Regions from separate parts of the Gordonia alkanivorans genome, predicted to be linked through region 1. Evidence: riboswitches for the same ligand, from Rfam matches in the RefSeq annotation. Region 1 holds a riboswitch; the other holds the start of a gene.
The links. A riboswitch is a leader RNA that binds a small molecule or an ion and turns the genes downstream of it on or off. The one in region 1 is predicted to bind thiamine pyrophosphate.
Positions count from the first base shown of each region.

Region 1 (3,405 bases):
CGGGCTCGGCCGGCAGGGTCTCATCGTGATACTCGCGGGCGGTGTCCGGGTCGAGGGCAAGGTTGAACTGGTCGACCCAGCGGAACTCGAAGCGCGCCTTGCTCAATGCGTCATCACGTTCCTGCGCCCGCGGATGGCCCTTCGCGAGATCCGCCGAGTGGGCCGCGATCTTGTAGGTGATGACGCCGACCTTCACGTCGTCCCGGTCGGGCAGCCCGAGGTGCTCCTTGGGTGTCACGTAGCAGAGCATGGCCGTGCCCGCCTGGGCGATCATCGCCGCGCCGATCGCGGAGGTGATGTGGTCGTAGGCGGGTGCGATGTCGGTGGCGAGGGGGCCGAGCGTGTAGAACGGCGCCTCCTCGCAGAGTTCTTCTTCGAGACGCACGTTCTCGACGATCTTGTGCATCGGGATGTGTCCCGGGCCCTCGATCATCACCTGCACGCCATGGGATTTCGCGATGGAGGTCAGTTCGCCGAGGGTGCGCAGTTCGGCGAACTGGGCCTCGTCGTTGGCGTCGGCGATCGACCCCGGACGCAGTCCGTCGCCGAGGGAGAAGGTGATGTCGTAGCGGCGGAAGATCTCGCACAGTTCGTCGAAGTGCGTGTACAGGAACGATTCTTCGTGGTGCGCCAGGCACCAGGCGGCCATGATCGATCCGCCCCGCGAGACGATGCCGGTGACCCGCCGGGCGGTCAGCGGCACGTAGCGGAGAAGCACCCCGGCATGCACCGTCATGTAGTCGACACCCTGCTCGGCCTGCTCGATCACGGTGTCGCGGTATATCTCCCACGTGAGAGCGACGGGATCGCCGTTCACCTTCTCGAGGGCCTGATAGATCGGCACGGTCCCGACGGGGACGGGGGAGTTGCGCAGAATCCACTCCCGGGTGGTGTGGATGTCGGCGCCGGTGGACAGGTCCATGATGGTGTCGGCGCCCCATCGGGTGGCCCACACCATCTTCTCGACCTCGTCCGCGATCGAACTGCGCACCGCAGAATTGCCGATGTTCGCATTGATCTTCACCGCGAACCGCTTGCCGATGATCATCGGCTCCGACTCCGGATGACGATGGTTGGCCGGGATGACGGCGCGGCCGATGGCCACCTCGGAGCGGACCAGGTCGGGGTCGACGCCCTCCCGTGCCGCGATGAACCGCATCTCATCGGTGACGATCCCCGCTCGCGCCCAGGCGAGTTGGGTGCTCGCGCCGTCGACGGGTTCCGGGCGGTGCCACGCGTCCCGGGTCGGTGGCAGGCCGCGCTCCACGTCGATCACGGCATCGGGGTCGGTGTACGGCCCGGAGGTGTCGTAGACGTCGAGGTGTTCCCCGTTCGTCAGGTGGATTCGGCGCTGCGGTACACGGAGGTGATCGACGGAGAGGTAGTGCTTGGAGCTGCCCTCGATCGGCCCGGTGGTCAGACCGCCGTCTGTGAATGTCGCAGTGGTGGGTGCGGTGGATACACGTGTGCCCATGATGGTTCTCCCTACGCCGGCATTACCCGGACAGGTTCGGGCGGTCGGCGACCGCCCGTCGCCATCTCAGCCCTCGGTCATCGTGAGAGCCCCCGCGTGTGTGATTGTGTTGCGTTCGCCACCCTACAACGTCGGTCAACACCTGACGATGCGCCCAGATGCTCACTGCACCGGATCACCGGGAGGTCTCGGCAGTTACGGAACCGTAAGGTAGGGTGTGACCCTAGTCACAGGGGCCCTTGCGTCGAGCCGCGACGTCCTGCCGGTGACCCGCCACAGTGATCACGTGAGGAGATGTAGGTGTTACGCAAGAACCGGCATCGGCCGCCGCAGTCGGCGCGATCCATTCTGCAGCAGATCGCTCAGGTGGTGCACAATCCCGACCGCGAGAGGTTCGAACTCTGGGTCGCGGGGGATCTCGTCGGGGTGCTCGGCTACTCGATCGAGACTGTCGACGGTCAGACCACCATCACCGTTCTGCACACGGTTCTCTACGACGAATACAGCGGTCACGGGCTCGCCACCCGTCTCACCCGGTCGGTCATCCACTTCGCCCGGGAACGCAACGCGCGGCTTCGGCCGGTGTGCTCGTTCACCAAGAACTATCTCGACCATCACCCGGGGATCGTCGAGCTCGCGCCGGTGTGAGCAGGCGGCTTCCGCGCGCCCGCGGTGCCGCTTGCCGGCGTTGGCGTTCTTGTACGCCAGGGTGACCCGCGGTCGAGGTTTTGTACCCTCGGGCGACGACCTTGCGTGCCGATGCGGACGTATTGTTCGGCGGTGATCCCGCCCGGTTGTCGGGCCGACTGCTGCCACGGAAGCGAGAACGATGACCGAGACGGTCGAGTCCCTGTACAACCTCATCGACGGACAATGGGTCGACGGCGAGGACGCGCCCTTTACCAGCGACAGTCCCGGTGACCCGAACGTCGTCGTGGCCGTGGGGCGTCGGGCGAGCGCCGCCAACTGGACGCCGCGGTCACCGCGGCCGGACGCAGCCTGGCCGAGTGGTCACGCCTGTCCACGCACGAACGCGGTGGGGTACTCGTGCAGGCTGCCGGCGTCCTGGAGCGCAATGCCGAGGAATGGGGCGCGGAACTCGCCCGCGAGGAGGGCAAGACGCTCGCCGAGGGTATCGGCGAGGTGCGGCGCGCCGCACAGATCCTCCGCTACTACGGCGCCGACGGCGACCGCGAGGCCGGCGAGGTGTACTCGTCACCGCGCAAGGGTGAGCGAATCCTGGTGACGCGCAAACCGATCGGCACCATCGGTGTCATCACTCCGTTCAACTTCCCGATCGCGATCCCGGCGTGGAAGATCGCGCCGGCCCTCGTCTACGGCAACACCGTGGTGTGGAAGCCGGCCGGCACCGTTCCGCTGCTCGCGTTCCGTTTGGCGAGGCCCTGACCGAAGCCGGGCTCCCCGCCGGCGTAGTGAATCTGACGTTCGGCGACCGTGAGATCGGCGACGCCATCGTCCATCACACCGGCATCGACGCCATCACCTTCACCGGGTCGACCGGGGTCGGACGCGGTATCGCGGCCGCCGGCGCCGCGCGCGGCGTGCCGGTGCAGGCCGAGATGGGTGGCAAGAACGCCGCGATCGTCCTCGGTGACGCCGACCTCGACCTGGCGGTCCAGCAGATCCTGTTGGGAGCGTTCCGCTCCTCGGGTCAGAAGTGTACGGCCACATCGCGACTCGTCGTCACCGAGGCCGTGGCCGACGAACTCCTCGCCGCACTGAGCAAGGCTGCCGCCGACCTGGTCGTCGGTGATCCCTTGGACCCCTCCACCGAGATGGGTCCGGTGATCACGGCCCCTGCTCGTGACACCATCAGGGCCGGCATCCTTCGCGCAGTCGAGCAGGGTGCGACCGTGCTCACCGGAGGTGACCAGCCGCCCGTAGGTATCCCCGAAGACGGATACTTCTTG
Region 1 covers NZ_CP027114.1:462,481-465,885, reverse strand. Annotated here, with positions in the region: gene thiC (phosphomethylpyrimidine synthase ThiC) at 1-1,474, opposite strand, end outside; TPP riboswitch at 1,466-1,580, opposite strand; gene C5O27_RS02115 (GNAT family N-acetyltransferase) at 1,775-2,122, shown strand; partial or broken gene C5O27_RS02110 (aldehyde dehydrogenase family protein) at 2,304-3,405, shown strand, end outside.

Region 2 (3,405 bases), 970 kb from region 1:
AGCCGGCATCGACAGCGCCGACCTGCGTGTCGTCGCCGCCGTCGTCACTCACGAGTCACCGGGCGGCTGGACCTACACGACGGTCATCGCCGAGACCGATGCGCCGGTCCGCACGGTCGCCAACTTCGAGTCGACGGAACTGCGCTGGGTCGAAGAACAACACGTCGATCAACTCCCGCTGCATCCGGCGTTCGGCCGGGCCTGGCCCACCCTGCGCGAGCGGATCGCCGCACTCGACCCGCAGGGTTAGGGGCTGAGCAGCCGGTTGGCGCCGGAGATCAGCGCGGCGATGTTCGCCTCGTCCCCGGTCCTGCCCTCGCCGAAGGCCCACGCCTGCCGACCGTTGTTCTCACACAGCAGGAACGTGGCGATCGCCCCGTCGACCTCGCGCTGGTGCAGCCGCAGGATCTGAACGGGTGCGCCGAGGTCGTACAGGATCGACGTCATCGCGCCGAGCGGTCCGGCGGCGACAGCGCTGCACGACATGAGGCGATCGGCGATCGCGATGGTCGCGCGGCATTCGACGAGGTCCTGCCGCGCCGGTGCGACCGACCACGATCCGAGCCGGATGGCTCCGTTGCCCGCGTACTCGTCGGTGAAGTGTTGCCAGCTCATCCCGATGGCCTCCTCGCGCATACCCGCGGGCAGCGGACGGCCGAAGTGTTCGGTGATGGGATCTCCCGACGGCGCGGTCGTGTGCCCGTGTCGTGAGAAGGATGGGTGAGGCAGATGAAGAAGGTGCATCTCGAAAGCCGATTTCGGTCGAAGAACGGATGACCGACAAGAGCGTGCAACCGACCCGCAGCGGGGGGTCGGTCAGAATCAGACCCCGCTGCGGCGGGTTACGAGCGCGCTCTTGATGCACATCATGATCGGTCCAGGCTAGACCGCGGTGTCCGGATCAGGCAAACGGATTCCGCCTCGGCAGTCCACTCTGACAACCGACCCTGAGGACCACCCCTGGGCTACCACCGGCCGAGGAGGTCGGCGGCCGCGGCAGCGGGATCGGTGGCGGCGGTGATCGCCCGCACCACGACGATCCGGCGGGCACCTGCGGCGGTCACCTCCGGCACCCGCGGGGCGTCGATGCCGCCGATGGCGAACCACGGCTTGCCGGGCGCGGCGCCGGCGGTCGTCGTCACCAGGTCGAGGCCGGCAGCACTGCGACCAGGCTTGGTGGGCGTGGTCCAGCACGGGCCGACGCAGAAGTAGTCGACGTCGGGGTCGGCGGTTGCGGCCGCGGCCTGCTCGCGGTCGTGGGTGGACGCCCCGATGATCGTGTCGGGGCCGACGATCCGGCGCGCCACCTCCGGCGGCAGGTCGCCCTGTCCGACGTGGAGGACGTCGGCGCCCGAGAGAGCGGCGATGTCCGCGCGGTCGTTGACCGCCAGCAACGCGCCATGGGCGTCGACGACGCCCCGCAGCGCGGCGAGGATCTCGAGCTCCTCACGGGCCTCGAGCGTGCCGAACTTCTTCTCGCCCGCCGACCCCTTGTCGCGTAGCTGCACGATGTCGACGCCGCCGGCGAGGGCGGAGCCGACGAAGTCGAGCAGGTCGCCGCGCTCGCGTCGCGCGTCGGTGCACAGATAGAGCCGGGCGGAATCAAGGCGGCGGCGCGATTCGGAAGCAGTCGTCACGGCGACCAGGCTAGCCCTGCGTCGACCGGCCGGGCGTAGGGTGGACCGCGAGAACACACGGGAGCCTGGGCAGGCGGGCTGAGAGTGCGGACCCCTCCGCAGACCGTCGAACCTGATCCGGGTCATTCCGGCGAAGGAAGGTGATCTGGCTTGAGCAACACCCCAGCACGACTCGACCGTGCGCTCACCGTCGTCGGCGGTGGCGTGATCGGTCTGACCTGTGCGCTCGCCGCCGCCGACGCCGGCTGGCAGGTGTTCGTCGTCGACGCCGGTCACGACGAGCGGGCCTCATGGGTTGCGGGCGGGATGCTCGGCTCGCTGGGCGAGGGACATCCGGGGGAGGAGGCCGCGCTCGCGCTGTCGGTCGAATCGGTGCGGCGCTGGCCGACGCTGGTGAAGCGGCTCGACGACCCCGCGATCGTGACGGCCACCGACTCCCTGTTCGTCGCCGGTTCGGCAGCCGACGCCGAGTACCTGCGCCATCTCGCCGATTTCGTCTGGGCCAATCAGCCGCGCACCGACGCCACGCTCAGCACGGTGACGGGTCGTGAGATCCGTTCCCTGGAGCCGTCGTTGAGTTCGCGGCTCGTCGGCGGCTACCGGGCGGTCGGGGAGTGGTCGATCGACAACCGACGGCTGCTGGCGACCCTGCGCAGCGCCGGGGCCGCGGTCGGGGTGCGGTTCATGGATGCACGGGTGGAGAGCCTCGCCGACGTCCGCGAACAGGCCGGCCCGCGAGATCAGATCCTTCTCGCCGCCGGAATCGCCACGGCGGCACTGCTTCCCGAGGTGCCCCTCCACGCGGCCAAGGGGGAGATCCTCCGCTTGCGCCGGACACGGTGGTCGGTTCCGCCGCCCGGCCACGTGGTCCGGGCCCGGCTCCACGGCCGGGCGGTCTACCTGGTCCCGCGCGAGGACGGGATCGTGGTCGGCGCAACGCAATACGAGGCCGGTGACTTCGGCGACCGCACTCCGCAGGCAGGTGGCGTCGCCGATCTGCTCGCCGACGCGATCGAGGTCATGCCGGGACTGCGCACCTACGAACTGACCGAGGCGGGCGCCGGACTACGGCCGTGCACCGCCGACGGACTGCCGATCGTGGAGCGGATCGACGACCGTACAGTGGTCGCGACCGGCCACGGCCGCAACGGCATCGTTCTCGCACCGGGCACGGCGGACAGGGTGCTCGGGATTCTGGAAGGAGCATCCGCGTGACCATCACCGTGAACGGAGAGAACCTCGACGTGGGCGACGACGAGTCGGTGAAGGATGTCGTCACCCGCCTCGGACTGCCTTACCGCGGGATCGCGGTGGCCGTCGACGGCGCAGTCGTACCGCGAGGACGATGGTCGGAACACACGATGACCTCGGGAGCCGTAGTGGAGATCGTGACGGCGGTGCAAGGTGGCTGAGTCCGGCATCATCGACGGCGCAGACGTTTCCGAGGCGGACCCGCTTCGGATCGCCGGCCGCGAGTTCTCCTCCCGCCTCATCACCGGAACCGGTGGCGCGACGAATCTCGCGTCCCTCGAGCGTGCACTCGTCGCGTCGGGTACCGAACTCACGACCGTCGCCGTGCGTCGCGTCGACGCCGCGTCGGGGACGGGGGTGTTCGACCTGCTGCGCCGCCTGGACATCGCGGTCCTGCCCAACACCGCCGGATGCCACACCACCGCCGAGGCGGTGCTCACCGCGCAGTTGGCCCGCGAGGCGTTCGAGACGAACTGGGTGAAGCTCGAGGTGGTGGCCGACGAACGCACCCTGATGC
Region 2 covers NZ_CP027114.1:1,428,906-1,432,310, forward strand. Annotated here, with positions in the region: gene C5O27_RS06510 (NUDIX hydrolase) at 1-250, shown strand, start outside; gene C5O27_RS06515 (hypothetical protein) at 247-615, opposite strand; gene thiE (thiamine phosphate synthase) at 966-1,637, opposite strand; TPP riboswitch at 1,685-1,794, shown strand; gene thiO (glycine oxidase ThiO) at 1,788-2,852, shown strand; gene thiS (sulfur carrier protein ThiS) at 2,849-3,049, shown strand; gene thiG (thiazole synthase) at 3,042-3,405, shown strand, end outside.
Region 2: it holds a riboswitch for thiamine pyrophosphate, as region 1 does, so the genes downstream of both, thiO (glycine oxidase ThiO) here and thiC (phosphomethylpyrimidine synthase ThiC) in region 1, are expected to answer to the same signal.